Regions from separate parts of the Pontibacillus sp. HN14 genome, predicted to be linked through region 3. Evidence: predicted binding sites of a transcription regulator. Region 3 holds the regulator's gene; each other region holds the start of a gene.
What was found. The regulator LexA, encoded in region 3, represses DNA repair genes until DNA is damaged. The targets are predictions, from matches to a motif close to CGAACATATGTTCG.
Positions count from the first base shown of each region.

Region 1 (8,052 bases), 360 kb from region 3:
AGAAGGAATCTCATTAGAGAGAATCATATGAAAATCCTCTTGGCTATATTCATCTTTAAATTGAGCGTTCCGATTATCCAAAGTCGAGATTCCCATCGACATAGAAACATAAAGCATAATGGACACAATCAGAAGAATCGTTACGCCTATAAACTGAAACTTCTTCTCTTTAAACTGACGAAGTATACTTTTTCTGAGGATCATACCCACTTCACCTTCTCTGGATCAACGGGCTGCTCATTATAAAAATGCTCCATTATTTCACCGCTTTTCATTCGGATGACTTTATGGGCCATTTCACCAATGCCATTATTGTGTGTAATGATACATACTGTTGTACCATACGTTTCATTTACATATTTCAAAAGGGATAAGATTTTCTTACCTGTTTCTTCATCTAATGCCCCAGTTGGCTCATCACATAGTAAGACTTGAGGATTTTTGATCAGGGCACGTGCAATGGCAACACGTTGCTGTTCCCCTCCACTTAACTGGTAAGGGAATTTGTCCTTTTTATCCCACATTCCAACTTTCTCCAAAATCTCTTTCATGTTAAGAGGATTCTGGCTTAACTCACTTCCTACTTCAACATTTTCAGAAACGGTGAGTGTCGGCATAAGATTATATTGTTGAAAGATAAATCCAAGAGATTGCCTTCTATATTCTGTTAATTCCTTATCTTTCAATTTGGACAATTCATAGTGATGAACCGTTATCTCTCCCTCATCATGACGATCAATCCCTCCAATGACATTAAGCAGTGTAGACTTACCTGAACCTGAAGGGCCCAAAATCGCGACAATTTCTTGATCAGGGATTTCAATAGAAACATTCTTTAACGCATGAACAGTCACTTCACCGCTTTGATATATCTTGTTCACATTTGATAGTACGATACTCATACGCTCATCTCCATTTAATAATTTGAAATATAATTATAAAATCATTTCATTTCTAGCTTCATCTTACCTCAATATATGTAAGAAGACAACGTTTTTTGAACCGAATATATAAAATAAATTCAAAACTCCAGATCTCTATATATCTAAAGCACTAAAGCGTGCCAGACACCCTTTAACAAAGTAAAGGGTGTCTGGCACGCTTTAGTGCTCCACAGTCATAAAAAAACAAACTAGCGTCTGTCTAGTTTGTTTCCGAATCAGATGATTGGTGTTTTTTAAAATCGTCCAGAAAGTCTTTTTGAAAACTGGTGGTTGGGGTCGCTTTTGGCTTAGCCTTTAATTTCTTAAATGGATTGGACCCGTATTTGTCCGTTAATTCTCCAATGGCGGAATACAATTTTTCGTTTTTAGCTTCCTTTTCATACGTAAACAAGTCAAGCTGTAGCGTTGCGTCCTGCTTTTCACTTAGGTCCTGTGCAGTAACACCCATAAGTCGGATAGGCGTCCCGTTCCAGTGGTCTTCCCAAAGTTTTACGGCGTATTGATAAATCTCTTCCACTTTACTGATATATTCAGGTAATTGTTTGCTTCTTGTAATGGTTCTCCGGTCGTGATACCGAATCATTAGCTGAATATTTCTTGAAACAACCTCTTTATTCTCCATACGATCGGCAACTTTCTGTGATAATTGACGAAGGAGTTTTGTAATTTCGATATCATCGGTCGTATCATGAGGCAATGTCTGGGAATTCCCAATACTTTTGAACTCGCTAACCGCATCAGGATCCACAAGTCGATCGTCTATTCCGTTTGCACGATTTTGTAGACGCTCCCCATTAATCCCAAGCTTCCCTTTTAAAGCATACACGTCTGCTTTTGCAAGATCTTCTATCGTATGAATATGGCTATTGATTAATTTCTCAGCGGTTTTCTCTCCTACCCCATACATTTCTCTAACAGGCAACGGCCACAATTTCGTTGGTATATCACGCTTTCTAAGTACCGTAATTCCCATTGGCTTTTTCATATCTGAAGCCATCTTAGCAAGAAATTTATTCGGCGCAATCCCTATAGAACTAGGGAGTTCGAGCTGCTCCATAATGGTCTTTTGGATCCAATTTGCAATATCTAAAGGAGTACCCTGATCTTCGCAATCGGTAATATCCATATACCCCTCATCAATTGAAACAGGCTGAACAAGATGTGTGACTTGAGAAAGAATGGAGAACATCTCTCTAGAAGCCTTTCGATAACGGTCAAAATTAGGACGCATCACAATCATATCGGGACAAAGACGCCTTGCTTGCCACAGAGGCATAGTGGTCTTTACACCCTTTGCCCGCGCTTCATAACTGGCGGTTACAACTATTCCCTTTCGTTCCTCAGGGTTTCCCGCAATCGCGAGAGGTTTACCTTTCAATTCTGGATTGTAAGCCATCTCAACAGAAGCATAGAAACTGTTCATATCAACATGGAAAATCACACGTCCATTCTTCGGATACCACTTCGACAAATCAACACACCTCCTCACTAACGAACATTCGTTCTATAATCTATTGTAACACATCTACCAACCCTACGCCTCCCGTCCAACTCAAAACCCTTTCGTGTCAGACACCCTTTACCTTAGTAAAGGGTGTCTGACACGACCTGGCTCATTACACAGAAAAAAACCCTTCCAACTATAGGGAGTTTGATTATCTCTCTACAGGTTGGAAGGATTTTCTTCCCCTTCGTTTGAGCAAGCAGTCTGATTTTCTTTATTTATGCAAGAACCCATGGAGTTGGCGGTTCTTGCCGCTGCTCGATTATAAACCATATCAAACTTACTTTTCGCAAGCCTGCGCTTTGCAATGGATTCAAAAGGATTTTGCAGCACATTCAAATATGATTCCAGTTGCTCTCTCTCTTCTTGAGTTAATCGGACTTTCATAACAAACCTCTTTCCGTGGAGTATTTATGGTTCCTTTGTTGCCGCAATTTCATCGGAAGAGTTATTCTTATGGTACAAGTGCGGACTTCTGTCCTCTTCTGAACAGGCTAATTTGTTTTCATAATCAATACAGGCATTTTCAAGAGATTCTTTTTGGTACTTTTGAATGTACGATAACCCAGCATACCCTGCAAGTAACGATGTTACAATAATAGATAGCTGATTTTCTGTACCCGTTAGCGTAACAGTGCTTTTGGCTATAATGCCAGCCCCAACCCCTATAATGAGGTCACCAATGACGCCAAGTTCGAATAAAATCGGATCGGTGTTCTTGTTATCTCCATACCGGATTCCAATTAAAAACAATAAGAAACTAATAAACGCGTTCACAATCGTGACAATCAGCATCAACGCTCTCATTGTTCCCCGATAAGAAGATTGGCTCCACTCTTCAAACCCCTTGAACTTAAAATCAATACTTACAATCGGAAGTAAAATACACGCATTTCGTTTATAATGACCAATCAATGCCCCCACCAAGCTTACTAAAATCGCCAATTTAAAAATGTGCCATAGCTCGACTAGTGAATAAACCTGATCCATATCATCACCCTTCTCTATAGTATTATCCTTATCATACTATTATTGTAAGAATTTTCAATCATTTTTAACGTAATTGAATCTATAGCATTAGAGGTTGTCACATTTCAATAGGTAAAAAGTCTATTTTAAATACGAACGCATGTACCATTAGACATGGTCTTTAGCCCTCCTTTAGATATTTATTCCTGAATTTCCGCGGGCATGCTGTCCTTTACTTCGTTCAGTCCGGGGTCTCCTCGTTCCAAAGACACCTCTAGCTAATGTTTTATAGCATTAAACGGGAGATGACGGTTGCTAAAATCAAAAAAGAGAGCACCTTTTCAAGGCACTCTCTAACACTCTTACCATACTCCATAACTTATCCCCATCTTGTAAACTATACCAAAATAAAGGAAGATAACACTTACACCAATCCAAATAGAAGATTTACTTTTCTCAAGCCAACCTGCTATCACCGTTCGAATACCAAATAAAAATAGTATAAGTGATAAAGCTAACCTTCTATTGAACTCCCTCACCATGTAGTCATCGAAACCTGTCTGACCATTAACAATAAAGGGGCCACTTTCTAGCGAGATGGATACAAGAAAACATGAGACCTGGAGGATCATTATTATCGGAAAAACAATCCCTTTGGTTACCCCTTTTTCCTGCAAATACCGGTGTACATTAGATTGGACTTTATTAGAACGGATATACGTAATGATAGAGCTTATTACAAGGATAGGAACTCCAAACCATAAAGCATTCATCAACGTGAGTGAGTTCAAAACCCAAATTAAAATCCCTAAACTAATAAAATATAAAACGACGTCACGAAAAGGAAGACGGGTTCCTTCTTGAGCCAATTCATCCTCACCTCCCCGCCCTATTTTATCCTTAAAATGGAATAGAATGCAATATAATACACCCTGGTTCTTTGGTGAACCAGGGTGCTGCGTTCGGGTGATTTATCTAGTTATCTAACTCGGAGTGCCCTTTCTGAGTCAGATTAGTCTTCTTTACGTTCCATCGAACGAAGAACCGCTGTTAATAATATAGCGCCAACTACCATGACAGCACCTACCCAAGGTGTGTGCTCAAGTCCAATAGAGTCTACAATTATTCCCCCAACAAACGATCCAATCGCAATCCCGACGTTAAAAGCTGCAATATTTAAAGCTGATGCTACGTTAACAGCAGATGGAACATATTTTTCAGCCAGGTTCACAACAAGGATTTGCAAAGCAGGAACGTTCATGAATGCAAACAGACCCATAAAGAAGATAGTAATTAAACCAAGTACTTTAAATGGCGCTGTTACCGTTAAGATAAATAGAATAATAGCTTGGAATACAAACATCCAAAACAGAGCTTTTAGTGGATTTTTGTTTGAAGCTTTTCCACCGATGGTGTTACCAATCGCAACGGCCACACCATATCCAACTAAGATAATACTTACCCAACGGGCGCTAAATCCTGTAATATCTTCTAATATCGGAGAAAGATACGTAAAGGCTACGAACGTACCTCCATACCCTAGACCTGTAATGACAAAAGCTAAGATTAATTTACCATTTGTTAAAATCTTAAGCTGTTCACTAAATTTCGCTGGTGGTGCTTCTTTAAGATCTTTAGGGACCAATATCGCACTGGAAATAACACCAATAAGACCTAGTAGTGCGACTCCCCAGAAGGTTGCTCTCCAACCAAAGGCTTGTCCAATAAATGTCCCAAGTGGAACACCTGTTACGGTCGCAACTGTTAAGCCTGTAAACATAAATGCTATTGCACTGGCACGCTTATGCTGCGGAACTAAATCAGCAGCAATTGTTGCGCCAATCGAGAAGAATATGCCATGTGAGAACGCCGTAATAAAGCGAGCTATAAATAAGACTGTAAAACTAGTTGATAACGCCGCTACAGAGTTACCTACTATAAACAGAACCATCAAAGACATCAGAAGCGTTTTTCGATTCATCTTGGATGTTAATGCTGTAAGAACCGGTGCCCCAATAGATACTCCAATTGCATATCCAGAAATCAAAAGACCTGCCAACGTAATCGATATAGATAAATCATCAGCAATCGATGAAAGAAGTCCAACTGGAACAAACTCCGTTGTTCCAATACCAAAGGCACTAATCGCTAGCGCAAGTAGCGCCAGTGTGCCTCCTTTATTTTGAGCTTGATTTGAATGTTGTGTGTTAGAACTCATTAAAGAGATCCTCCTTTGAACTATCGTTAATAATCACTGAATAGATAAGGCGCCATTACCTATCCAACTTGCGTACATTACATTATGCAATGTACTTCATCTTTGCGGAAGTACGCACTTTAAAGTACGGTAGGTACTAAAAAGTAACTATAAGCTGTTTCATACATAAGACTATTGCTTACGGCTTGTCTGTTTCCTTCACTGCCGTTGCAACAATTGCTATTATGCATCGTAAAAATATAAGAAAAAAGTACGTACTTTCATGTAGTATAGGTACCTTTTTGTAACTTTTAAGAGCACTCATGGGATTAGACGGCTTAAATATTTTTAAGTTGTTTTAAACATAAGGGACACAAAAAAAAGAGTCACCTTTTAAGGTGACTCTTTTTCCAAATTATTGCATAGGCTTTTGATTGGTCTGAACATAACTTTGAAGCATCTGGTTCATGTCCTGAGGATTTAATTGTGGAACTTGATAATACCCATGTTTGTTCTGATAAAGAAAGATTTCATACGACATTTCAATTAAGTTTGGAACGCTATCTGCTATGACGCGTCTTAATACGGGATTTGTCATCTCTAAAGCCGTCATCGAAAACAGCGTAGCTAGAGACTTCGTTTGTCCTAACATGTAAGCAGATAACCCTTTATCAGATAGTTCTTGTACAGATTGATTGGGCTTTTTTGGCTCTCCCTGATTTAATCCATAAACGGTCGTATGATCTTCTTCCATCTTGTATACTTGGGTAGAAACAGACGGTTTATTTCCCGTGCTAAAGCTCTCTACAATCGTATTATACATCGTTTCAATAAAAGCGTACTGACGATTTAAAATATCCTTTAACTTCTGGTCTTGTATGTGCTGTTCATACATTTGGTATTGATCCATTAAACTTATAACAGATGCAATAACTTCGTGAGCATCAAAAAGCTCATGACCTCCATGGTTAGTCGATGGGGCCATGTTCTTTTGATTCGTAGTTGAATCGTTTTGTTGTTGCACGTTTATCCCTCCTGTATCCATCAGTCCATAGTGTCTACGATCCACAGAAGAAATATGTAAAAAAGCCTTCCACCTGACATAACAGGCGGAAGGCTTTTGACTTATTTTTGAGCTGTTTCTTGTACAATTGCTGCCACGAGTTCAGCTGTTTTCTCTAGTTCATCAAGAGGCATACGTTCATTCGTTGTGTGGATCTCTTCGTATCCTACACAAAGGTTCACCGTCGGAATTCCGTGACCTGCAATAATATTTGCATCACTACCTCCACCGCTAGTAAGAAGATCAGTAGAACGACCGATCGCCTTCGCAGCACGTCTGGCTACTTCAACGACTTCTTCCCCTTCACTATGTTTGAAGCCTGGGTACATAACTTGGGTTTCAATATCTACACTTCCGCCCATTTCTTCAGCAGTCTCTTCAAGGGCTTTTCGCATCTTTTCCACTTGAGCTTCCATTTTTTCCGGAACAAGTGAACGAGCTTCAGCTAGGATTTCTACGTGATCACAAACAATATTCGTCTTCTGACCACCTTCAAAACGGCCGATATTTGCCGTCGTCTCTTCATCAATGCGTCCAAGCGGCATTTTTGAGATGGCACGAGCCGCTAGTGTAATCGCTGAAATTCCTTTTTCAGGAGCGACACCTGCGTGTGCAGTCTTCCCTTTAACCACTGCATTCAGCTTAGCTTGTGTAGGTGCTGCCACTACGATATTCCCAACTTTCCCATCACTATCAAGAGCATAGCCATATTTAGCAGTTAAATGTTCAGGATTCAGCGCTTTAGCTCCGACTAAACCTGATTCTTCACCAACTGTAATGATAAACTGAATATCCCCATGCTCTACATTATTCTCTTGAAGGGTACGGATCGCTTCAAAAATAGCAGCTAATCCAGTCTTATCATCCGCCCCAAGGATCGTTGTGCCATCTGTAACCACATAGCCATCCTGAATAGTAGGTTTCACGCCATTACCAGGTACAACTGTATCCATATGAGAAGTAAAGTAAATTGGATCCACACCCCCCTTACTTCCTTTCAGGGTACAGATAAGATTCCCAGCGCCATGCCCTGTCACTTCCTTGGCATTGTCTTCAAAAACCTCGACACCAAGGTCTGTAAATTTCTTTTTCAATACTTCGTTTATCTTTGCTTCGTCTCCCGTTTCTGAGTCAATTTGAACCAACTCAAGAAATTCTTCAATTAATCGGTCACGATTTACAGTAAGCATATATGCTGCCTCCTTCAATATGTAAAAAAAGAGATGACTCTCTATTAGTACGTTAGCGAAAGCCATCTCAAGTGTCAAACGATGTTTCTTATAAAGGAATATTTCCGTGCTTTTTCTTTGGTCGTTCTTCTTTTTTATTTTTAAGCATATCTAGTGCCTGAATAAGAGAGATTCTTGTCTCTCTA
Region 1 is NZ_JAJOLR010000001.1:1,036,600-1,044,651, forward strand. Features, by position in the region: gene LQ226_RS05320 (ABC transporter permease) at 1-204, opposite strand, end outside; gene LQ226_RS05325 (ABC transporter ATP-binding protein) at 201-902, opposite strand; gene LQ226_RS05330 (DNA polymerase IV) at 1,144-2,415, opposite strand; gene LQ226_RS05335 (hypothetical protein) at 2,608-2,835, opposite strand; gene LQ226_RS05340 (hypothetical protein) at 2,860-3,438, opposite strand; gene LQ226_RS05345 (hypothetical protein) at 3,780-4,286, opposite strand; gene LQ226_RS05350 (MFS transporter) at 4,430-5,635, opposite strand; gene LQ226_RS05355 (spore coat protein) at 6,030-6,599, opposite strand; gene LQ226_RS05360 (M20/M25/M40 family metallo-hydrolase) at 6,740-7,867, opposite strand; gene LQ226_RS05365 (acyl-CoA carboxylase subunit beta) at 7,956-8,052, opposite strand, start outside.
Region 1: LQ226_RS05330 (DNA polymerase IV) is a predicted target of LexA. The motif match lies at 2,437-2,450, and genes of this name have one in related genera.

Region 2 (8,052 bases), on a different contig from region 3:
ATGCCTTGAGTCAAACAACCAAATCAAGGAACTTCTCCAAAAACACTGAGCTTGCCTACAAAAAAGAGGCAAAAACCATGGTAGTGGTCTTTGCCTCTTTTTTATTAGGATTTTGAAACTTTTTCGCGCTGTTTAATCTTCTCTTCCATGCGCTTACGATCTCGTTCTAGTATGGGTCCTAAATAATAACCTGTGTAGGATTGTGTTTGTTCAGCAACTTCTTCTGGTGTACCTGTTGCAATAATTTCGCCACCATTATCTCCGCCTTCAGGTCCCAAATCAATCAAATGATCTGCTGCTTTAATTACGTCTAAATTGTGCTCGATAATAAGAACCGTGTCTCCATTATCTACAAGGCGCTGTAACACCATTAACAACCTAGAAATATCATCAACATGTAAGCCTGTCGTCGGCTCGTCTAAAATGTACAGAGAGCGACCTGTCGAACGACGATGAAGTTCGCTTGCTAGTTTAACACGTTGGGCTTCACCACCTGATAATGTTGTGGCCGGTTGCCCCAATTTGATATATCCAAGCCCTACATCGAAAATGGTAGACAGCTTGCGTTTAATCTTAGGAATCGCTTCAAAGAAGTCATACGCTTCTTCAATTGTCATTGCCAGAACTTCTGCAATACTCTTGCCTTTATATTTCACTTCTAACGTTTCACGATTATATCGCTTCCCGTCACACACTTCACAAGGAACATAAACGTCTGGCAAGAAGTGCATTTCAATTTTGATAATGCCATCCCCGCGACAAGCTTCACAACGTCCACCTTTTACGTTAAAGCTAAAGCGTCCTTTTTTGTATCCTCGAATTTTAGCTTCATTCGTCTGGGCAAACACATCACGGATGTCATCAAAGACGCCTGTGTACGTTGCAGGGTTTGAGCGCGGCGTACGACCAATAGGTGATTGGTCAATATCAATGACTTTTTCTAAATGGTCAATGCCTTTCACTTCTTTATGTTTACCAGGCTTTACTTTACTCTTGTGAAGTCGTTGAGCAAGGCTTTTGTGTAAGATTTCGTTTACGAGCGTACTCTTACCAGAACCAGAGACACCTGTTACTGCTGAAAGAACGCCAAGCGGTAATTTGGCATTTACTTTCTTCAAGTTATTCTCTTCTGCTCCAACGATTTCAACATAGCGACCATCCGGTTTACGACGCTCCTGCGGGAGTGGAATGAACTTCTCACCTGATAAATATTGCCCTGTCAGTGACCCATTGTCTTTCATTACTTCTTCAGGGGTACCACTTGAAACAATCTGCCCCCCATGGGCTCCTGCGCCAGGGCCTATATCGATTAAGTGATCAGCGGCAAGCATCGTATCTTCATCATGCTCTACTACGATGAGCGTATTATCTAGATCGCGCATATTTTGAAGCGTAGAGATTAGACGATCGTTGTCTCGTTGGTGAAGACCGATTGAAGGCTCATCAAGAACGTAAAGGACTCCAGTCAGCGCTGCCCCAATCTGCGTAGCTAATCGGATACGCTGGGCTTCCCCACCAGACAGGGTACCTCCAGACCGAGATAATGTTAAATAATCTAAACCAACGTTAATCAGGAAGCTTAATCGATCACAAATCTCTTTCAAGATCATACGCGCGATCGTTTCTTCTTTTTCTGATAGCTCTACGTTATCAAAGAAGGTATAAGCTTCATGGACAGAAAGATCAGTAACTTCACCAATATGGTTTCCGTTAACAAGAACCGCTAACGGTTTTTCATCCAGACGGTATCCTTTACATTTCGGGCACTTCTTCTGAGCCATATACTTCTCCATTTGTTCACGGATATAGTCAGAAGTCGTTTCACGGTATCTTCTTTCTACGTTTGAGATAACACCTTCAAAATAAATTTCGTTCTCTCGCACTTTGCCGAAATCATTCTCATAGCGGAAGTAAACTTTTTCATCTCCACTTCCATTAAGAATACGGTCCATCTGGTATTCTGGAATATCTTTTACCGGCACATTCATATCAATCCCGTAATGATCACAAACGCTCTTTAACAGCTGCGGATAATATTGAGAGCTATTCGGTTCCCAAGGAGCAATCGCATGTTCATTTAACGTTAAACTCCAATCAGGAATTACAAGTTCCAAATCGACCTCAAGCTGTGTCCCAAGACCATCACATCGTGTACAAGCCCCATAAGGACTGTTGAAGGAGAACATACGAGGCTCTAACTCTCCGATGGAGAACCCACAGATCGGACAAGCGTGATGCTCGCTAAACTGCAGCTCCTCATCATCAATAACGTCTACAATAAGATGCCCTTCCCCTAAACGGAGAGCCGTTTCAATTGAGTCAGACAGGCGTCCTGAAACACCGTCTTTAATGGCCACGCGGTCGATGACGACTTCGATCGAGTGCTTTTTATTCTTCTCAAGAGAAATATCTTCTGTTACTTCTCGCATTTCTCCGTCCACGCGGATGCGCACGTACCCTTCTTTCTTCAAATTCTCAAGAACTTTTACGTGCTGCCCTTTACGTCCTGATACAACGGGTGCTAAGATTTGCATCTTTGTTCGTTCAGGGTACTCTAAGAGCTGATCCACCATTTGCTGAACTGTTTGAGATGTAATTTCAATCCCATGGTTCGGACAAGTCGGGTGCCCCACACGCGCATAGAGGAGACGAAGATAGTCATAGATCTCCGTTACTGTCCCAACAGTTGACCTGGGGTTTTTACTCGTCGTTTTCTGGTCAATTGAAATAGCCGGTGAAAGTCCCTCGATTGAGTCTACATCCGGTTTATCCATTTGTCCTAAAAACTGACGGGCATAGGCAGAGAGAGATTCAACGTAGCGACGCTGTCCCTCTGCATAAATCGTATCAAAAGCTAATGAAGACTTTCCTGACCCTGATAGCCCTGTTAATACGACTAATTTATTCTTCGGTATATCAATATCAACATTTTTTAAGTTGTGGGCACGAGCCCCTTTAATACTGATTGATTTCTGGCTCATGTACTAGATCATCCTTCCGCTTTAAGTTCCAAGAGAAGATCTCGTAGTTCAGCAGCTCGTTCGAAGTTCAAGTCTCTTGCTGCCTGCTTCATCTCTTTCTCCATATTTTCGATCATCTTGTCTTTTTCCTTCTTGCTCATTTTTGAAACATTTGGACGGTCGTCTGTCTCTTGTGTTTCCTCAGATTCAACAGTAGCACGGATAACATCACGAATTTCTTTCTTAATCGTTGTCGGTGTAACGCCATGTTCTTCGTTATAAGCCATTTGCTTCTCACGACGGCGATTCGTTTCATCGATCGCAATATTCATAGAATCTGTCATCTTATCAGCATACATAATGACCTGTCCGTTTTCATTACGAGCAGCACGTCCGATCGTCTGGATTAGCGAACGCTGGGAACGAAGGAATCCTTCTTTATCTGCGTCTAAAATGGTTACAAGGGAAACTTCCGGTATGTCTAACCCTTCACGAAGCAGGTTGATTCCCACGAGCACATCGTATTTTCCTTTTCGTAGCTCCCGAATGATCTCAATACGCTCAAGCGTCTTAATTTCTGAGTGAAGGTAAGCTACTTTTATACCGATATCCTTCAGATAATCAGTGAGATCCTCTGACATTTTCTTCGTTAAGGTTGTAACAAGGACACGCTCATTTCGCTCTTTACGCATATTGATTTCCCCGATGAGGTCATCAATTTGACCCTGAATCGGACGAACTTCAATTTTCGGATCCAGAAGACCTGTAGGACGAATAATTTGCTCGACCATTTCAGGAGAATGTTCTTGTTCGTATGGTCCAGGTGTTGCTGATACGTAAACAATTTGATTCAGTTTCTTCTCAAACTCTTCAAAACGAAGAGGGCGGTTATCAAGAGCTGAAGGCAAGCGGAAGCCGTGGTCCACAAGGACTTGTTTACGCGCCTGGTCTCCGTTGTACATCCCTCGAATTTGTGGAATCGTCACATGGGACTCATCCGCAATGACTAGAAAGTCGTCCGGGAAGTAATCTATTAATGTATAGGGTGTCGCACCTTTATCTCTTAACGTTAAATGCCTGGAGTAGTTTTCAATACCTGAACAGAAGCCCATCTCTTTCATCATTTCTAAATCATAGTTTGTGCGCTGTTCTAAGCGCTGGGCTTCTAGTAATTTATTTTGATCCTTCAATTCTTTCAATCGTTCTTGAAGTTCACGTTCTATGTTTTTAATGGCTACTTTCATTTTCTCTTCACGGGTAACGAAGTGAGAAGCCGGGAAGATCGCTACGTGTTCTCGGTCACCGACGATTTCGCCTGTGAGTGCATCCACTTCCCTAATGCGGTCAATTTCGTCACCGAAAAATTCAACTCGTATACAATGCTCTTCACGGGAAGCTGGTATGATTTCGACAGAGTCGCCTCGCACGCGGAATGTACCACGCTGGAAGTCAATATCATTACGGGCGTACTGGATATCGACAAGGTCACGAAGGAGTTCATCACGATCTTTCTCCATGCCTGCACGAATAGAGAGCACCAAGTTGCGGTATTCTTCTGGTGAACCTAACCCGTAGATACACGAGACACTGGCAACAATCAAGACATCCTGGCGTTCGAATAGTGCCGATGTCGCCGAGTGGCGTAGTTTATCAATCTCATCATTAATATTAGCATCCTTCTCAATGAACGTATCTGTGGAAGGAACATACGCTTCTGGCTGATAGTAGTCATAGTAACTAACGAAGTACTCCACAGCATTCTCAGGGAAGAACTCCTTAAATTCGCTGTACAGTTGGCCGGCCAATGTTTTGTTGTGAGCTATAACAAGAGTTGGTTTGTTAATCTCTTTAATAACGTTCGACATCGTAAACGTTTTACCGGTACCGGTAGCTCCAAGTAAGGTTTGATGCACCTTCCCTTCTTCAATGCCTTGCTTGATCTTCTCTATCGCTGCTGGCTGATCTCCTTGTGGTTCATATTGAGATACTAATTCAAATTTTTTCTCCAAGATGCAACCTCCATTCCTACATTCACTTTTATAACCGTAGTTTACCACAATCTCTCACTATTCTAACATAGACGCGAACAAACATTCGACTATTATGTTCAGAAGGCTTATCCTTCACCCTATTAAAGCACCGCAGGGTGTCAGACACCCTGCTATCCGCTAAAGCATTAAACGGTGTCTGACACGCTGCACTGCTTTAAAGGGGGAACGGGTGTCTGACACGCTTTCACTCTCTAAAGTATAAGAAAAAGCTGGTGGGGGCCACCAGCTTTTGTTTCTACTATTATTATTGGCTATATTGGTTGACTTCAAACAGGTCGATGAGTTCAATGTCTGGATTTTTATCCTGGAACCAACGTAAGGAGAAGTCGTTTTTAAATAGAGCAAGATAGTTGTCTTCACGGTCTTTTACAAGTAGGCTGCGGTCGTCGAACTTCGAACGATCGACTTGTTCTGAGTTCAGCCAACGAGGAATCCGTTCTCCGATATCTTCAAAGCGGACGCCTACGTTATATTCGTTCTTCATACGATATTCAAATACATCATACTGAAGTTGTCCGACTGCCCCGATAATATACTCGTCACTGCGAAGGCTTCGGAACAACTGAATAGCCCCTTCTTGGACAAGCTGCTCAAGTCCTTTCTTGAACTGCTTCGACTTCATAACGTTCTCCACTACAACTTTCTTAAATACTTCAGGTGGGAACTGTGGCAGTTCTTCAAAGTGGAACGTATCTTTCCCTTCTACAAGCGTATCACCAATTCGGTAAACGTTCGGGTCATAAATTCCGATAATGTCACCCGCATAAGCTTCCTGAATCGTTTCCCGAGAAGAGGCAACAAACTGCTGCGTCTGAGCTAATTTAATACTCTTACCCGTTCGGTCTAACGTAACGTTCATTCCTCTTTCAAACTTACCGGAACAAACGCGTACAAATGCCACACGGTCACGGTGAGCCGGGTTCATATTGGCTTGAATCTTAAAGATAAAGCCTGAGAACTCTTCTTTATCCGGTGAAATCATTTCACCTGAAGCCTTACGTGGTGCAGGTTGAGGGGCCATTGAGATAAATTCTTCAAAGAACGTACGAACGCCAAATGGCGCAAGCGCACTACCGAAGAATACAGGCGTTTGCTCTCCATTCTGGACCGCATCCATAGAAAACTCAACACCAGCTCCTTCAAGCAGCTCAAGCTCTTCGAATGCACCGGCAAATGTCTCATCTTCAGCCAATTCAGGATGATCGTTAATCTCGTTATACGGAATAGACGTTTCCGTTTCATTCCCTGTGAACTGAACAAATTGGTCGTTCTGACGGTCAAGAATTCCTCTGAAACGTTTGCCCATTCCAACAGGCCAGTTCATGGCATACGTCTCAATGCCAAGCTCTGATTCAATTTCATCTAATAGATCGAAAGGATCTCGGCCTTCACGGTCTAACTTGTTAATAAACGTAAAGATCGGAATTCCGCGCATCTTACAAACTTTAAAGAGCTTAAGCGTTTGCGCCTCAATCCCCTTTGTTCCGTCAATAATCATGACAACACTATCCACGGCAGTCAGAGTACGATACGTATCCTCACTGAAATCTTCGTGACCAGGGGTATCTAAGATATTGACCTGGTAATCTTTATAAGGAAAATTCATAACAGAAGACGTGACAGAAATACCACGCTGCTTCTCAATATCCATCCAGTCAGATGTTGCGAATTTGCCCGTCTTTTTCCCTTTAACGGTACCTGACTCACGAATCAGGTTACCAAATAATAAGAATTTCTCTGTTAACGTTGTTTTACCAGCATCCGGGTGCGAGATAATCGCAAACGTCCGGCGCTTTTTCATTTCGTTTTGTACACTCATTGTTCATTCTCCCATCACATGATGAACTTCTCTTTTTTCACATAATAGAGGCCACACCTTGATCCAGAGATCAAATGGAGCGGCCTATCCATTTACGTCATCTTAATTTTATCAAACATAGCACGATAAAGTAGACAAGTCAATTTCACTCTTCATCCTTTGCAACTAAGATCTGACCATTCTTCTCTTGTTGTAATAACGTTCTGAGGATGGTTGTCGATAGCTTATTCGGAGGGTAGGGTTTCGTTAAATAATGCTCAATGCCCCATTCCTCGCCTTTCGTTTTATCATCGAGAGCTGTCGAGATAAAGATCGGGATATTCTCTAATGCCGGTCGCTTTTTAATTTCCTTAATCACATCCCAGCCATCTAATTCATCCGCAAGCATCAGATCAATTACAAATCCGTCTGGCTCATACGTATCGAGCTCACGAACCGCCGCTTCACCACTTGCGTAATGAAGCACATTGAATCCGGTCCCTTTTAACTCCTCCCGGATCAACATCGCTAGGCTATGATCATCTTCGATCACCATAATAAGCGGCAAATCAGGGGTAAGCACACTGCCATCCCCCTCCGCATTCGGCTGAGCAAGAGGAAGGATGATCGTAAAGACGCTTCCTTTTCCGACCTCTGAACGAACAGAAATGGAGCCACCGTGGGCTTCGATGATTTCCTTAACAATGGAAAGTCCAAGACCTGTTCCACCAATCTTTCGACGCTCTGAATTATCAATACGGTGAAACTTCTTAAACAACTTTGGCAGTTCCGGATCCGGTATGCCAAGTCCATCATCCGCAACGTGGATAAAGAGTTCCTGCTCGTTTCCGTTCATCGTCACGACCACTTTCCCTCCATTCGGAGAGAACTTAATGGCATTACTGATTAAATTCGTAAACACCTGAATCAATTTTTCCCTATCGGCCATCACAGGCAGCTTAGAAGAATGGTTGTTAAGATAAACTTCGTGTTGTGCGGAATAAGGGAAGGAGTCAATCACTTCCTGAGCGACTTCTTCAACGTTCACCAATTCTTTCTCATATACTTGTCTCCCTGACTCCATCCGCTGCAAGTCGAGGAAATCGTTAATTAAATTCGTTAAGCGTTTCGCCTCTTTCTCAATCGTAGTCAAATACCTCTTTTGTTTCTCAGGTTTCAAATCACGATTGAGCATTAGCTCTGTATATCCAAGTACACTCGCAAGGGGCGTGCGTAGTTCATG
Region 2 is NZ_JAJOLR010000009.1:4,692-12,743, forward strand. Features, by position in the region: gene uvrA (excinuclease ABC subunit UvrA) at 105-2,981, opposite strand; gene uvrB (excinuclease ABC subunit UvrB) at 2,990-4,969, opposite strand; gene LQ226_RS19265 (peptide chain release factor 3) at 5,256-6,830, opposite strand; gene LQ226_RS19270 (ATP-binding protein) at 6,976-8,052, opposite strand, start outside.
Region 2: uvrB (excinuclease ABC subunit UvrB) is a predicted target of LexA. The motif match lies at 5,044-5,057, and genes of this name have one in related genera.

Region 3 (8,052 bases):
GTGTTTTTGATCCCCACTGACGGAAATTTTTAAGATCATCGATTGTTACATTATAGCCAGAAAGGTGAAGTAAGCTATATAGAAGCATTGAACCATGACCTGCGGATAGTACAAAGCGGTCACGATTAAACCAACTTGAGTTTTTAGGGTTTTGTTGCATGAATTCAGTCCAAAGTGTATAAGCCATTGGAGCTGCCCCCATTGGCATACCTGGGTGTCCTGAATTCGCTTTCTCTACCGCATCGATTGAGAGAGTGCGGATTGTATTAATAGATTGCTGTTCTGTTTGATGTGTCATACAATTGCTCCTTTCCATTTCGCTTAATGCGAACTATGTACAGTCTAAATACTATAATGAAATCGTTTAAGTGACAAGCATTCCAAGAAAAAGAGTCGAAAATTCTTTGTCTACACCAGCTTAAATTGCGTATAGAATGTCATTCTTATTCATATTTTGGCACTTAGTGGGAAAATATTGCATTAGGTTACAAATCCTATACAAAAGAAAAAACACACGAAGTGCCTTCGTGTGTTTACATTAATGTTTTTTATTACGTTCTTGTTCTTGCTTTAATTTGTCAGGTGTTACATCGTTACCTTCAGGGTCTACTACTTTCATTCCTTTTAGCTGACTCTTAAAGGAATTACGGAAGTTCTTCAGGTACTCCTGACGTAATTTTTGTTGTTCTTTTTGTTCAGTCATGGATAAGCCTTGTTGTTTGGATTTATGAGATAATTCGTTAATTCGGTTTAATTTATCTTGAGAAATCATTTATATGCTCCTTTACTTGTTGGAATCCAAGTAAAAAAGGCAAGGGTCCCATAAGGATGCTTGCCTTTCTACTATTTATATCGTAACGCGTTTAGGCTTTGTTTTCAAGTGAAACGAATTCTTTGTAACGCCTATGTACTGTAGCCTTAGATACATCAAATCCCATTCCTCTAAGGGTGGCTGCTATTTCTTCAAACGTCAAATTGTTCGATCGAAGACGAACAACCTCCTCGATCGGAAAGTCTTTTCTCTCTCGCCCTTGTGCTAGATGCTGATTAGAGAGGTTAGCAGCAGGATTATATCCTTTATCCACCGCACGCCTCATACCACGCTTAATCTTAATGTTATGTATTTTCCTTTGATATTCCTCTACAATTCCTACAATTTGCAAAACCATGGAGTCTGATTCAGAAAGTGTAAGCACTCCGTGGTGAGAAACAGCATAAACAGGGACTTCAAGTTTAGTAAGTTGATGAAACAAGGCAATTTTTGTATTCCCCCGCCCAAGCCTTGTCTCATCCTGGATTAGTAGCACATCCGCTTCTTCGTTTGCTAATATTTCTAAAACTTCTAAGATCCCATCTCGTTCTATATCATACCCGCTTGCCTGCTCTTCTATTGTTTTATGGATTTCAAATCCGTGTTTAGTAGCCAATTCTTCTAGTTCGATTCGTTGCCGTTTTAAAGACGAAACTTGTGCTTCCTTTTCTGTGCTGACGCGACAATAGATGATTGCTTTCATAGAATCTCCTTTTTTCTCTATCATATAGCGGTGTCCCTATTTAAGTAAAGCCTAACTTAAGAGTAACCCAATATACATAAAGGCTAAGCCGCCTGCAAATAACAAGAAATATACTATGTCTAGTTTTGATAGATTTTGAAACATATTCATCGCCTCCAGAAAATAAGAACTTTTGTTCGTGTCTACACATCATTATATACGAACATTCGTTCTTGTCAACACATTTGCGAACGAATGTTTGTATATCGTTTCCTATCATGGTATAATGACGGTAATAAATGATATGTACGAGGTGTAAAGAATATGACGAAACTATCAAAAAGGCAGGAAGCAATACTAGATTTCATTAAAAACCGTGTACTAGAAAAAGGCTATCCACCTTCTGTAAGAGAGATTGGTGAGGCTGTAGGACTAGCATCTAGTTCAACCGTTCACGGACATTTGTCAAGACTAGAGAAAAAAGGCTATATCAGAAGAGACCCTACTAAACCAAGAGCTATTGAAGTATTAGAGTTAGAAGAAGATGCCATCACTACCATTCCTAAAGGAGAAGCAACGTATGCTCCTGTAATAGGTAAAGTTACAGCAGGTATGCCAATTACAGCTATTGAAAACATTGAAGAGTATGTTCCTCTACCTGATACGCTTGCCGCACAAGATGACGATATATTCGTTCTTGTGGTGCAAGGTGAAAGTATGATTGAAGCTGGAATCTTAGACGGGGATATGGTCATTGTACGACGTCAGCAAACAGCACAAAACGGTGATATTGTAGTGGCTATGACTGAAGATGATGAGGCTACGGTCAAACGTTTCTTTAAAGAATCAAATCACATTCGCTTGCAGCCTGAAAATGCTACAATGGATCCAATAATTGTTCAAAATGTAAGCATTCTTGGAAAAGTTGTCGGATTATATCGCCATATTCACTAAACTCAATATAAATACGGAAACATTGAAAAAAGCATCGAATGATTATCATTCGATGCTTTTTCTTATATCACTATTAATAAATATCTGTTTGATCATTTTGTCTGTAAATTTTTTTGTAACAAGATGAGTATGTTAAAAAATAAAAACCCTCAACACCAATGGCATCAAGGGTTTTCAATCTTAGTAAGTTGATAAATACTGTTCGCGCTCCCATGGGTGAACCTGTGTACGGAACATATCCCATTCGATTTCTTTCGCTTCAATGAAGTGTTCAAATAAATGTTCGCCTAATGCTTTCACCATTATTTCGTCCTTTTTAAGCAATTCTAATGCATCAGAAAGGGTTGCCGGCAAGTCTTGAACACCGTGTTTTACTCGTTCTTCTTTATCCATTACATAAATATTTCGATCAACTGGGGTTGGAGCTTTCAAGCCGTTCTCGACACCATCTAGTCCAGCAGCTAATAGGACAGCCATAGCCAGGTATGGGTTCGCAGAAGGATCTACACTACGAACTTCTATACGAGTACTTAACCCTCGAGAAGCTGGGATACGAATCAATGGACTGCGGTTTTGACCAGACCACGCTACATAACATGGAGCTTCATATCCTGGAACTAAGCGTTTGTAAGAGTTAACAGTCGGATTCGTCACAGCTGTGAAATTCGTAGCATGCTTCACAATGCCCGCGATGAACTGATAAGCTGTTTGACTCAATTGCTGATCGCCCTTTTCATCAAAGAAAGAATTTCCCCCGTCTTTGAATAAGGACATGTTACAGTGCATTCCTGAGCCGTTCACACCAAAGAGTGGTTTAGGCATAAAGGTAGCATGTAAACCGTGTTTACGAGCTATTGTTTTAACGACGAGTTTAAACGTTTGGATATCATCGCAGTGCTTTAATGCATCTGCGTATTTAAAGTCGATTTCATGCTGACCTGGGGCCACTTCGTGATGAGACGCTTCTATCTCAAAGCCCATCTCCTCTAACTCAAGAACAATATCACGGCGACAATTTTCACCAAGGTCAGTTGGCGCTAAATCAAAGTAACCGCCACGGTCGTTTAATTCCATAGTTGGTTCGCCTTTTTCATCTAACTTAAATAGGAAAAATTCAGGTTCTGTACCAAGATTAAAAGCAGAGAAGCCAAGCTCTTCCATTTTCTTTAAGTTACGCTTTAAATTATAGCGAGGACAACCTTCAAATGGGGTACCATCCGGATTATAAATATCACAAATAAAGCGGGCTACTTTCCCTTTCTCAGATGTCCATGGAAATACAACAAACGTATCAAGATCAGGATACAAAAGCATATCCGATTCTTCAATGCGAACAAATCCTTCAATGGAAGATCCATCAAACATCATTTGGTTATCGAGTGCTTTATCAAGCTGACTAAATGGAATTTCTACGTTTTTAATAGTTCCTAATAAGTCAGTGAATTGCAATCGAATAAATTTAACGTTCTCTTCCTGGATCTTCTCCAGGATCTGGTCCTTAGTTAATTTAGCTGCCATAAGCGACTTTCTCCTCCCAGTGTACTTTAGTTTATATTAATGGAAGAATCGTGATAATTCTCCCTGACGCAACGATGATTTACCAAAACGGTTTGCTTGAAATAATTCATTTTTAAGCATTTTTCGTAATTCTTTCTCAGATAATTCTTCTCTTACCTCCTGAATTTCTTCTTCAGAGTATTCAGTTTGAGGTTGAGGTTGTTGAGGCTGCATCGATAACACTTGCTTAATACCAGCAAGATTAACCCCTTTTTCAATTAACGATTTAATTTCTAATAAACGATCAACATCATTGAACGAAAATAAACGTCGATTTCCATCGGAGCGAACAGGATGAATCAAATCATGTTCTTCGTAGTACCGGATCTGTCGCGCAGAAAGGTCAGTAAGTGATTTTACAATCCCTATTGGGAATAGAGGCATCGATCTTCGTAGTTCATCATTCATGATTTAGCCCTCCTTATCGTTACGTTTATTTATATTTATTGTATGTAATGATTCAAATTCTGTCAACACATGTTAGCTTTTTTTACATATTAAAAAAAGCCCTTATGGCGCAAATGAAAACCCATACATAATACCGGGTTACCTTTGAATAACTATAGCCTGGCTTCCCATCTGTTTAAAGGCTTTTTCAAATTGCGAACGATTAACTTTTTGATTCTTTTTTCCATATGGATTATTAATATAAACAGAATCATCCGTATAACCTGTAATGACCACACTGTGAACACTGAAGGTTACATCTATGGCACCTTGAGGCGTAAGCCAAGTTCTAAAATTGCTTACAGGTTGAAACCGGGTAGTTGTAATAATCCAAACAGGCATTCCTTGATTTACATATTCGTATAGTTCAGAAGGATTACTCCCTGTTACATCTTGGGCACGATCACCGACATAACGTTTAGCAAGCTTCACAACCGGTCCGTGATAAGCAGATAAGCCTGGTCCATTTTCCATGTCCCCCACAAACCCTAGATTAGGATTTCCTTTCATACCATTCGAATAGGTTAAAGGAACCCGACTAATTTCTTCAGCTAATTTATTCTTACTCACGTTTATACCATGGTAATGTAACATCATCGCTAAACTTGTTACTTCACACCCGTTGTAAAGTCTAGGCTCATCCATTTGATTTAACAATGGAACATCCATTGGATTCGTAAACTCTTCACCTTTATATAACATCTTATCAGGGACTGATTTACCAACAACATAATGATCCATCCCATTTGCTTGAACTCGATTAATCGGTAGCTCTGTGATATCATCAATTGCATTTATAGGAATAAACATTTCCCCGTCTAGCTCTTTAATCCGGTCACTCATATACTGATCTCCATCTTTCAAGCGAATGACCTCATAGTCTCCTCTGTACAACACATTCCGTCCATTGTATAGTTTTAAAGGTCTTGCACCTTTATCAAGTTGAATGGTTACGTACCCATTCTGATTCTTAAAAATCCATCCAAGCTGTTTTGAAAGTGTTTTGATAGATACATAGATTGTCTCGTTCACTTGATAGACAGAAGGGCTCTCTATCCTTTTGCCGTTTATGTACAATTGTTCCTTTGTAAGAGAAAGATCTTCAAAATCAGACCTTTCAGTAACCGTAAAACTCATTTGTGTGACTGACTGAGATACTGTCCCTTTATTTGACTTTATGTTATCGCTAATTGTGAGCTTGTATTTCTGACCAGGTTCATAGCCACCCTTAGGAGGAATAACCGTTACATGGTTTTGAACAACTTTAAACGATACTGGAATCTTTTCTTCCTCAGAATCTGTTACATAAATGGTTTCACCCGTGATCGTGTCTTTATCTATTGTTGTATTGAAAAAAATAGACCACTGATGATCAGGATGTATGCGATTTTTATCCTCCATGATGGTAAAACCAGAATTCTCCGCGGCTACAAAAGACGGGAAAAATAAAAATGATAATAGAATGATACTAAATCCCAAAGCAATTGACCTCAACTAAAACCCTCTCCCTTACATACTAATTTATTATTGTTCATTTGATCCCCTTAATACTTAGGATTCCATTTCATCTTATGAATTAAAAGGAACCTCAACTTAACACCTAAAAACAAAGCCCCTATAATAAGGATATAGGGGCTTATCTCTGAAGACATTCTATCATGTTAATGCCACTAAACGCTCCACAGCCATTTTAATCGCAATCTTAACATGCGCATAAGTAAGACCACCCTGAACAAAGGCCGTATAAGGAGCTCTAATTGGCCCATCAGCTGTTAATTCAAGACTTCCTCCTTGTACGAAGGTTCCAGCCGCCATGATGACGTCATGCTCATACCCCGGCATATAACTTGGATATGGCGTTACATGTGAATTAATAGGTGAGGCCTTTTGGATCTCCTGGCAAAATGCTATCATTTGTTCGGCTGTCTCAAACGTTACGGATTGGATTAAATCGGTACGCTTTGCTAAATAATGAGGAGTTGTTGCGAACCCTAGCTTCTCTAAGAAACGAGAGGTAAAGACAGCCCCTTTCATTGCTTCCCCTACAACATGAGGGGCCAGAAACAGTCCCTGATACATCTCTTGCAGACTATGTAAGGTAGCACCAGTCTCTTTACCTAGACCAGGGGCTGTTAAACGATAGGCACATTGTTCAACAAGATCAGCTCTTCCTGCAATATATCCCCCTGTTCTTGCTAATCCCCCGCCCGGGTTCTTAATAAGAGAACCGGCAATGAGGTCGGCTCCAACATGAATGGGTTCTTGTTCTTCAGCAAACTCCCCGTAACAATTATCAACAAAGACGATTATTTCAGGATTTATGCCTTTAACATACTCTATCATTTCTTTAATTTCTGCTATCGTAAATGACGGGCGTGCTGCGTACCCTTTTGAACGCTGTATTCCGATTACTTTAGTATGGGGCGTAATCGCTCTTTGAACTTCTTCATAATTGACAGAACCATTATTTAGAAGGTTGACCTGGTTATACCCGATATGAAAATCTTTTAAAGACCCATTACCAGAACCACGTACCCCTACAATCTCTTCTAACGTGTCGTAAGGAGCTCCTGTAATATAAAGAAGTTCATTTCCAGGCCTTAACAAGCCAAACAATGAAATCGTAATGGCATGGGTACCAGATACGATTTGAGGTCGTACGAGAGCATCTTCCCCTCCGAAAACCTCTGCATAAACTTGCTCCAATTTATCTCTCCCCATATCGTCATATCCATAGCCTGTTGTCGGATTGAAATGGGAATCGCTCACCTGCTGATTTCTAAAAGCCCTTAAGACCCGTTCCTGATTATACTCAGCTAGACCATTTATAGATTGGTGAATATCTTTAATATCCTGCTCTGTTTCTACTGCTAATTGTTCTAATTCGTGTTTGTTCATGTTTTACTCTTGTTCCCCTTTATGATTGTTCTTCTTTAGTTGATGGTAAAGCGGATGATCAGCATCGATCCACCCCTTCACAAAGTATTTTTCATCGTCTTCAAGGAAATCGCGTTCCTTGACAATCGAACTAGATTCAACGCGATGAAGGAAATCGCTTTTAGAGGCGTGAATGTACGTCTGAAATGGTTCCCATTCTTCTATGATAACTTCTTCAATTTTATCTAAAAGACGCTTCAAATCAATAGGATCATGGGCACTGATAGTTACAGCTGGCATGGTTGCAGGAAAGAAGTTGTCACTTAAAAGATCTCGCTTATTATAAACGGTTAGCATTGGTAACTGATCTGCTTCTAAATCTTTCAACAGCTTATGCACCGTTTTCTCGTGTTGAATATGATCCGGGTGAGAAGCATCAACTAAATGCAAAATAAAATCAGCTTCTGTCACTTCTTCCAATGTAGAACGAAAAGCTGCAATAAGTGTAGTTGGCAAATCTTGAATAAACCCAACTGTATCAGATAGAAGAGATCTGAAACCTGAAGGAAGTTGAATTTGACGGGTGAGAGGATCTAGTGTCGCAAATAATTGGTCCTCTTCAAATGATTCACTGTTTGTCAATCGGTTGAAAAGCGTTGATTTGCCCGCATTTGTATATCCTACTACAGCAATCTGGAAAGCACGATTTTCTTTACGACGTTTC
Region 3 is NZ_JAJOLR010000001.1:672,224-680,275, reverse strand. Features, by position in the region: gene tkt (transketolase) at 1-298, opposite strand, end outside; gene LQ226_RS03425 (DUF896 domain-containing protein) at 539-772, opposite strand; gene LQ226_RS03420 (YneB family resolvase-like protein) at 864-1,514, opposite strand; gene lexA (transcriptional repressor LexA) at 1,818-2,447, shown strand; gene glnA (type I glutamate--ammonia ligase) at 2,628-3,965, opposite strand; gene LQ226_RS03405 (MerR family transcriptional regulator) at 4,002-4,412, opposite strand; gene LQ226_RS03400 (C39 family peptidase) at 4,551-5,192, opposite strand; partial or broken gene LQ226_RS03395 (Ig-like domain-containing protein) at 5,589-5,852, opposite strand; gene LQ226_RS03390 (methionine gamma-lyase family protein) at 6,108-7,349, opposite strand; gene hflX (GTPase HflX) at 7,353-8,052, opposite strand, start outside.